DNA from 2 places in the Bacillus sp. m3-13 genome. Region 2 is predicted to be linked to the other one. Evidence: riboswitches for the same ligand, from Rfam matches in the RefSeq annotation. Region 2 holds a riboswitch; the other holds the start of a gene.
The links. A riboswitch is a leader RNA that binds a small molecule or an ion and turns the genes downstream of it on or off. The one in region 2 is predicted to bind lysine.
Positions count from the first base shown of each region.

Region 1: another riboswitch for lysine. It lies ahead of M313_RS0112505 (aspartate kinase); the one in region 2 lies ahead of M313_RS0114270 (Na+/H+ antiporter NhaC family protein).

Region 1 covers NZ_ACPC01000019.1:384,550-389,392, reverse strand. Annotated here, with positions in the region: gene M313_RS0112510 (YslB family protein) at 260-691, shown strand; gene M313_RS0112505 (aspartate kinase) at 983-2,224, opposite strand; lysine riboswitch at 2,377-2,563, opposite strand; partial or broken gene uvrC (excinuclease ABC subunit UvrC) at 2,634-4,411, opposite strand; gene trxA (thioredoxin) at 4,735-4,843, opposite strand, start outside.
Region 2 covers NZ_ACPC01000020.1:93,287-98,129, reverse strand. Annotated here, with positions in the region: gene M313_RS0114285 (YunC family protein) at 1-256, shown strand, start outside; gene M313_RS0114280 (HD-GYP domain-containing protein) at 451-1,557, shown strand; lysine riboswitch at 1,655-1,846, shown strand; gene M313_RS0114270 (Na+/H+ antiporter NhaC family protein) at 1,988-3,553, shown strand; gene M313_RS0114265 (sodium-dependent transporter) at 3,906-4,843, shown strand, end outside.

The DNA.
Region 1 (4,843 bases), on a different contig from region 2:
CCATCTCGTTTTTTAAACTTTCAATATAATGAAAGCCTTTACAGATATATCGACAAATATGTGACATATTTATTTTACTCCCCTATATGTGTAGCGTCAAGAAAACGCGACCAAAAATTGTACTTTTAAAAATACTTTTACCATTGAATAATTTTCAGAAAAATATAAAAATATATTAATAGAATAAAATACTCCATACGTTTCATTTATTAACCCGATAGGATGGTATATAATGAACAGAGAGAAAGAGGGGAACTAAATGACTGAATCGAACAACCAACAACAAGTGATGGACACACAAATTCAAGTCCCTATCTTCGGGTACGAACTGATTCGCGATATGCTCCTACCTGACCTATTGGGGAAAGATCATACCCAGGTCATCTATTGGGCAGGAAAGCAGCTTGCACGCAAGTTTACCATTGATACTCAAGAGGGAATCGGCCAATTTTTTAAAGAAGCAGGCTGGGGAGAACTTGAGCTATTGGAACAGAACAAGCATGAAGTAAAGTACGTGATCCGCGGGGAAATGGTGACGCGCCGCCTTGACTTGAATAAAGACGCGACTTTCCAGCTTGAAGCAGGATTTCTTGCTGAACAGATCCAACGTCTAAAAGGCAAAACTGCGGAAGCGATTGAAGAACAGAAAAAGAAAAAAGAAATATTGATTACAGTGCAGTGGGATAAGTAATGGTGTTGCTGCCTCCAGGGTGGTTAGCCTGAGCTAGTTTAGTTTAGTTGCTGGGTTTTGGGTTATACTGCCTTACGGGTGGCAATTTAATAGAACATGTCGTTCCTTGTCGAACGGCATGTATTTTTTATTTTTCGGACAGTATTTGGGTGAGTTTGGCTCGTATTTTGCTCCGTTTGGCTCGGATTTCTATTTTACGGACAGTAAATCCCCCGCAGCACGTCCTCCAACAACAAAAAAGCACCCTCTCCACAGGAAAAGGGCACTCCACAAACAAAAACTACTATTCTTTTAGCTTAATACTCTCTCAACAGACTCTTCACCAAGCTTAAATGCCACATGAAGTGCCTCTACAGCTCGAACCATCTCAGCAACATCAACAACAGTAGAAACTTTGATCTCTGATGTGCTGACCATTTTGACATGAATGCCTTCTGTAGCAAGAACTTGGAACATTTCCGCTGCGACCCCGGGATTGGAAACCATACCAGAACCAACGATGGAAACCTTCGCCAAGCCGCTCTCCTGCTCGATACCCGTGAAACCTAAACGGCCTTGATGCTGCTCTAACACTTCAATCGTTTCTTTTACGTCCACTGTTTTAACAGAGAACGAAATATTTGTTGTATCTTTATCCATGCTCGTTTGAATGATAATGTCCACATTCAAACTGTGCTGAGCTAATGTTGTAAAGATGGTGGATAATGTATGTAGTTCATTTGGCAAGCCACATACGGTAATACGGGTGATTTGGTCTTCGAATGCTATTCCTCTGACAACTAGATTTTTTTCCATGGAAACTTCCTCCTCAATGATCGTTCCTTCTTCCTCTTCCATACTGGATCGTACAACCAGTTGCACGCCATAATTTTTTGCAAACTCGACCGCACGCGGGTGAAGTACACCTGCCCCTAAGTTTGCCAGTTCCAGCATTTCATCATAAGCAATTGCCGCAAGCTTTCTTGCCCCTTTTACATAACGAGGGTCTGTTGTGAATACTCCCGTCACATCTGTATAAATATCACACTTCTCCGCCTTCAAAGCAGCAGCCAATGCAACCGCTGTTGTATCCGAACCGCCTCGGCCTAGTGTAGTGATCTCGTTATTAGCAGTTATTCCTTGGAAGCCCGCAACAATGACAATCTTACCGGCATCCAAATAACTTTTTAACAAATCTGTTTCAATATGCGTAATTCTTGCGTTCCCGTGTACAGGCTCTGTGCGGATTCCTGCCTGCCAGCCTGTTAAGGATACTGCTTCATGGCCTCTAACTTGCAATGCCATCGCCAATAGGGAGATGGTGATTTGTTCGCCTGTTGTTAAAAGCATATCCATGTCGCGCTTGCTTGGATGGGGGTTAATTGCATTTGCTAATGTTAGCAATTCGTCTGTTGTTTTACCCATTGCTGATACGACGACAACCACTTTGTTTCCGTTTTCCACTTCACTGATGACTCGACTTGCAACGTGCTGAATTCGTTCAACCGAGCCCACTGATGTTCCTCCGAATTTCTGTACAACAATCGTTGACATGTGCACCATTCCTTTTTCATTGATTAGTCTCATCATAATGTTAGATAGTTCTCAGTACGCATTTAGCCATGGCAGCTTTTTTGGGATATAAAAAAACAGCAATGAGCTAATGTCTCATTGCTGTGATTGGTAAAATAAAGAATCCGTTCACGCGGTGAGATAGCTCTCCAGGCAGCACAAAGACAACCTGACAGTCCTACATTTCTTAAACGCAGAACCAGTAAAAAAAAGAAAAAGAGACTTTTTTTTACTTCGGCGATCCTCCCCTTTCCGTAATCATCTCGGAAGCTCTTTCTTCTCCGATTACATACTTTTGAAGTTCGCACCTCTATCATCACTTCATCGATTTGAAGTGGCACATTATGAAATTAATAGTGATTATATCAGACAATAAGAATCCTTACAACACCTATTCGCGAAGTTTTTTAAAAATTTCTTCAGCTATCGGCTTCGGTATTTTTGCAGCTTGTATTTCTTCCACTGTGGCTTCTTTCATCTTCGAGACAGACCCGAAGTGTTTCATAAGCGCTTTTTTCCTTGTTGCCCCAACCCCTGTGATTTCATCAAGTATTGATTGAAAAACACTCTTACTCCTAATTTGACGATGGAACGTAATCGCAAATCTGTGAACCTCATCTTGGATTCGCTGCAAAAGATAGAACTCTTGACTTGTCCTCTCAAGCGGAACAATCATAGCTTCTTCGCCTGCAAGAAGGTTGCTCGTTCTATGTTTATCATCTTTCGCAAGGCCGACAATCGGAACAAATAAATCCAATTCATTTTCAAGGACGTCCCTTACCGCACTCATATGGCCTTTGGCACCATCGATTACAATCAGGTCGGGTAGCGGTAATGATTCTTTCAACACACGCGTGTACCTTCTTCTGACTACTTCCCTCATGGATTCATAGTCATCAGGTCCTTGGACGCTTTTGGTTTTATATTTACGGTACTCACGTTTCTCAGGTTTCCCGTCGATAAATACCACCATGGCAGAAACAGGATCCGTTCCTTGGATATTCGAGTTATCAAACGCTTCAATGCGATGCGGGGTAATAATCCCCAGTATTTTCCCAAGGTTCTCGACAGCTTTTATCGTTCGGCTTTCATCCCGTTCAATCAAGGAGAACTTTTCTCCCAGGGCCACTTTTGCATTCTTGTTTGCCAAATCCACCAGCTGCTTCTTTTTACCACGTTGCGGCTGAAGGACATTGGTTTGTAAAAGTTCTTGTGCAACCGGCAGGTCAATTTGACTAGGCAGCATCACTTCTTTTGGTACAAAATGATTTTGCTTAGAATAGAACTGCCCGAGGAATGTAAGGAAATCCTCTTCCGGTTCATTATAAATCGGAAACAACGACACATCTCGTTCAATCAGTTTCCCCTGGCGGATGAAAAAGACCTGCACACACATCCATCCCTTGTCAAAAGCAAATCCGAAAACATCCCTGTCGACAAAGTCATTCATCTCCATCTTCTGCTTTTCCATTGTCGCTTCGATGTTAATGATTTGGTCTCGGAATTCTTGTGCCCGTTCAAACTCCAGGTTTTCAGAGGCTTTCATCATTTTTTCGGTAAGCTCGGTTTTGACTTCTTTGTAGCCTCCATTAAGAAAACGGACAATTCCATCGACCATTTGTTTGTTCGTTTCTTCAGATACATGTTCCACACATGGAGCCAGACATTGACCCATGTGATAGTAGAGGCAAACCCTGTCTGGCAGCGTCATGCATTTTCTTGAGCGGATAGATTCGGTCTAAAAGCTTTTTCGTTTCATTTTGCGGCTTGAACATTTGGGTATGGCCCAAAGTATTTCCCTTTTATCCTTTTGCACTTTGCGGGTAATTAATAGACGCGGATGCTTTTCCGCTGTAATTTTAAATAAAAGGATATCGTTTGTCATCTTTCAGCATGACATTGTACTTAGGATTATGTTTTTTTATTAAGATTGAGTTCCAATATCAGCGCTTCTATATTGGAGGACGTCACAATATATTCAAAGTCTACAATTTCATTTACAAGTCGTAGCGTTTTGCCATCGTGGCTTCCTGTAAAATAAGAGCGTACACGATTTTTTAGCACTTTCGCCTTTCCGACATAGATTATTGTTCCTTGACGGTCCTTCATCAGGTAACATCCCGGTTGGTCAGGCAGTATGGCAAGTTTTTCTTTTAATGATTCGTTCAATGTTTTTCCTCCCAACCAAAGATTTTTTTCGTATGTAACTATTATACCTTGTTTCGTACGTATGTTCCATTTGGAAGTTTTAGGATTAGTGGGGGATGATGGGATGGGATTTTGGGAGGGTGTTGGTTGACGGTTTTATTGATATATCGTGATTTTTCTTGATATATTTCATTTTTTCTTGATATATTTCATTTTTTCTCGATATAATCCAAATTTTATTGATAAATTGAGATTTTTCTCGATATCCCCACACTCATTCGCCTATCTATACCTCAAAACACGCAAAAAGCCCGGTCACAGGACCGGGCTTTCCCCAAAACGCATTAAGCGTGCTTGTTTAATAATTCAGCCAAAGCTTCTTTCGGTTGGAAACCTACTGCTTTGTCTACTACTTCACCGTTTTTGATAACAAGTAAAGTTGGGATGCTCATA
Region 2 (4,843 bases):
GATTACGGTGCGATTGCCAAAGACTAATTTCTTGGCGGTAACTAGCGATAAAGGGTATATCATGTGCGGAGCGCTGGATGTCGGCTTATTGAATGCCAAGCTGAAGGACCGAAAGATCATTGCGGGGCGGGCAGTTGGGGTGCGTACCATCGAGCAATTATTAGAGGCCCCTTTGGAATCCATTACGTATGAGGCGGAGAATGTGGGCATTACGGTTGGGATGCCGGGCAAAGAAGCTTTGTTAAAAATGCTATAAAGGGTGGGGGCGCTAGTTTGGTTGACTTGCAGCCTTTACCCCAAATATATAATACCATCGTGTTCATACGGTGGTATTTTTATGTTGCGATAAACTTTTCAAAACTTTTTTCTATATTAGCAAGCTTTATCCCGGAATTTTTACTATAATAGGAAATATATAGATTTTGTCGAAATGTGAAGATAGGAGAAGTTATGAGACTATTACCTACAAAATCAATGAAACCGGGAATGGTGTTGGCCAGATCAATCTACAATGATTCTGGTAGAGTGCTGTTGAGTGAAGGGATCTCTGTTACTTCACGCATGATTACACGTTTGCAACAATTAAATGTTACCTATGTATATATAGAAGATGCACGGACAAGCGGGATGGAAGTGCCTACTATTATCTCGGACAAAACCCGTAAGGAAGCAGTAAAGACAATTACTGATACCTTCAAATCAATCGAACATGAAAAAGAATTAAGTAAGTGGTTTGTGATGGACAAATCATCCAAAAGCATCAAGTCACTTATCCAAAACTTGCTGACAGACATGAAATCAAATGACGAAGTGTCCGCCCTGTTGACGGATGTGTATGTGCACGACAATTATGTGTTTACCCATTCGTTAAATGTGACGCTTTATTCCCTTTCCATAGGGTTAAAATTGGGGTTGTCCCAAAAAGACTTAGAAACATTAGGACTTGGTGGAATTCTTCATGATATCGGCAAGATGTTGATTCCCAACGACATTCTTTTCAAGCCAGGGAAACTTACAAGCGATGAGTTTGCAGAGATGAAGCGGCATGCGACCTATGGGTACGATATCCTTCGCAACATGCAGACCATTCCGTTAATGGTTGCACACTGTGCTTTCCAACACCATGAACGCCTGAATGGAAGTGGCTATCCTCGCGGCATCAAGTCAGATGATATTCATCTGTTTGGTAAAATCCTTGCTGTAGCGGATGTTTTTGATGCTGTTACTTCCCACCGGATATACCGTAGTGCCATGCTGCCACATGAAGGCCTAGAAATTTTATATGCAGGATCTGGTTCGTTGTATGAACCAGAGATTATTGAAGCGTTCCGCAAATCGGTTGCCATCTATCCATACGGCTTGATGGTTACATTGAATGATGGAAGAAAAGGGCTTGTTGTCGGGCAAAATAAAGACCTAACAGAACGACCTGTCATTAGGGTGGTCGAAGAAGAAGGTGAAGAGTTGGAAACACCTTACGATATAAACTTAAAAGACCATCTGAGTTTAGCGATTGTTGACTGCGATTCCCTTGAAAAAATAGCAGCAGTCAGCTAAAAGGAAAGAGTAGAGAAAAAAGAAATATATTTCCTTTGTCCTATAGCAGGATATATGTTATAGTGAAATCATAAAATAATATACTTCCCTTATCATACGATGAGGTAGAGGCTGCATAGCATAAGAGTAAAACTACTGGAGGTTGACACCTAAGATGGTAGAATGAAAGGATGCTGTGCCGAAGCAATATGAGCGGTCAAACTCATGTTGCTGGGGTTATCTTGAATAAGGATAACACTGCCATTATGACCGGTACGGACGGTTTTTATAATGGAGGGCTACTGATCGGATGGAGGATAACACATTACATAGGTAATGATAGTTATTTTCTATCATTACTTTTTATTTTGTTTTCTTTCAGCGCCTTCCATTGTTGTAAACCGTTTGATGCCAGTCAAACATATTACAGCTTAATGGGGGTTTTTTTGTTATGGAAGGAACAATTTATTCTTTAATTCCTCCAGTGCTTGCGATCTTAATGGTTATCTTGACCAGAAGAGTTTTGCTTTCACTTGGAGTAGGTATTCTGGCAGCAGCTTTAATGTTAGCCGATTTCAACCCGGTAACAATGGTTGTGCTGATCTGGGATATGGTATTAGGTCTTTTTTATTCGGTAGACGATAAAGAGTTGAACTTATGGAATATTTATATTCTTGTATTCTTAATTATTTTAGGAATTATTACTGCATTTATTTCTATCACTGGTGGCAGCAGGGCATTTGCTGACTGGGCACAGACAAAAATCAAGACAAGAAGAGGATCAAAATTTTTAACAGCTATTTTAGGGATCGTTATTTTTATTGATGATTATTTTAACGCATTGGCAGTAGGTCAAATCAGTAGACCTGTAACGGACCGTTACAAAGTATCACGTGCAAAATTAGCGTACTTGATTGATTCTACCTCGGCACCGATTTGTGTCATCTCACCTGTTTCGAGTTGGGGTGCTGTTATTATCGGTATAATTGGAACAGATGTAATCGTAAGACAGAATATTAGTGACTTAACAGCAATCAGTGCTTTTATGCAAATCATTCCGATGAACTTATACGTTTTTTCTGCATTGATTATGGTATTCTTGGTAAGTTACTTTAATTTCAATATTGGGCCGATGAGAAAGCACGAACAACGTGCAATGGAGACGGGTGAATTATACGATTCTGAAAAAGAAGTGCCTGGAGAGCTGTCAGACGAGCTTCCTACTAGCACAAAAGGAACGATTGGCAATCTTGTGTGGCCGATTGTAGCACTTTTTGTTGGGGTTATTGGAGCGATGCTTTGGACGGGTGCTTCCGCAATTGAAGGAGATATTACTGTTTTAGGTATCTTTGAAAATACAGATCCATCTGCAGCATTATTCTATGGTGGATTGTTCGCTTTAGTAGTTTCATTCATCTTACTTTTCAACCAGATTTCCAAAGGCGGAGTATCAAACAGTGTAGTGGGTCGCGGGATAGCAGAAGGAACAAAATCCATGCTTCCTGCCATCTATATTCTATTATTTGCTTGGACCATTGCAGGATTGATTGATGGTTTAGGAACTGGAACATACATTGCCGAACAAGTAGAAAACTCTAATATTAATATTGCTTTCTTACCAGCAATCATTTTTGTCATTGCCGGTTTTACAGCTCTTGCAACAGGAACTTCATGGGGTACTTTCACACTGTTACTTCCTATTGCAGGTCAAATAGCAGTGGCAACAGATGTATCCATTTTATTACCTGTACTTGCTTCTGTATTGGCTGGGGCGGTATTCGGTGATCATTGTTCACCAATTTCCGATACAACCATCCTTTCCTCCACTGGTGCAGGATGTAACCATATTGACCACGTGCTAACTCAGCTACCGTATGCGCTCATTAGTGCAGGTGTAGCGATTGCAGGATATATTGTGCTAGGTTTGACTGGAAGCACATTGCTTGGACTGCTAGTAGTATTAGTGGCATTTGTTATTATCGGTATTAGTTTTAAAGCGATGAAACCAGCAGAGTAATCTCATAATACTTTTCAAATAAAGTAATAAACACCTCCTTTTTATCTACTTTTAGTTAAGTGGTAAAAAGAGAGGTGTTTTTCTTTTGGGGAATTAAATGAATAAATATTCATAATATAACTCTTGTGTATCAGTACATTTAGCCATTTAAGCAACATTGGTAGAATAAAAATACATTGTTGATTATTGTCACAAGGTGTCGATTAATATAGTGTAAAAGTTTGTTTTGACATAGTCATAAAGTCTAGTTATACTATGTATAAATTATATTAAATAATCAGAAAAAATAAAACATTTGGACTCTTTCATCTATTTTTTGGTAAAAAAGAGTCTAAGTAGGGGGAGAAAGAGAATGGAAAATCGACCGCAATGGGGGACAAGAGCAGGATTTATTTTAGCAGCGGTTGGATCGGCCATCGGGTTAGGAAACATTTGGCGTTTTCCAGCAACTGCTTATGAAAATGGAGGAGGGGCATTCTTTGTACCATATTTATTCGCTCTTCTGACAGCAGGTATTCCGTTATTGATCCTTGAATTCACTATGGGTCATAAGTACCGCGGATCTGCACCACTTTCTTATGCAAGAATGAACAAAAAGTATGAATGGCTTGGCTGGTGGCAAGTTGGTATAGCATTCGTAATTTCTACTTATTATGCTGTCATCATTGCATGGGCTATGTCTTACTCCGTGTTCTCACTGAATCTGAAGTGGGGAGACGACACAGGCGGATTCTTGATTGGAGAATACCTTCAGGTAGCTGCACCAGGTGAGATTGGGGGACTTGTTCCTTCTGTCCTTCTTCCATTAGTAATCGTTTGGGCAGTAACACTTGGAGTACTATTTAAAGGCGTTAAGAAGGGTGTAGAGGTAGCAAATAAGATTTTCATCCCTGCACTTGTTGTATTGTTCTTAATTATCGTTGTCCGCGCTCTGACACTAGAAGGGGCTGGAACAGGACTAAACGCTTTCTTCAAACCTGATTGGAGCACTATTGCTGACGGTAAGGTTTGGGTTGCGGCATATGGACAGATTTTCTTCAGTTTATCCATTGCATTTGCCATCATGATTACGTATTCCAGTTATCTACCGAAAAAATCTGATATCACCAATAATGCATTTATTACCGGTTTCAGTAACTCCGGATTTGAATTATTAGCAGGTATCGGTGTATTCAGTATTTTAGGATTTATGGCAGTTCAGCAAGGTGTTGGCGTAGATGAAGTGGTAGCGGGCGGTGTCGGATTAGCGTTCGTTGTATTTCCGCAAATCATTAATGAATTCCCGGCCTT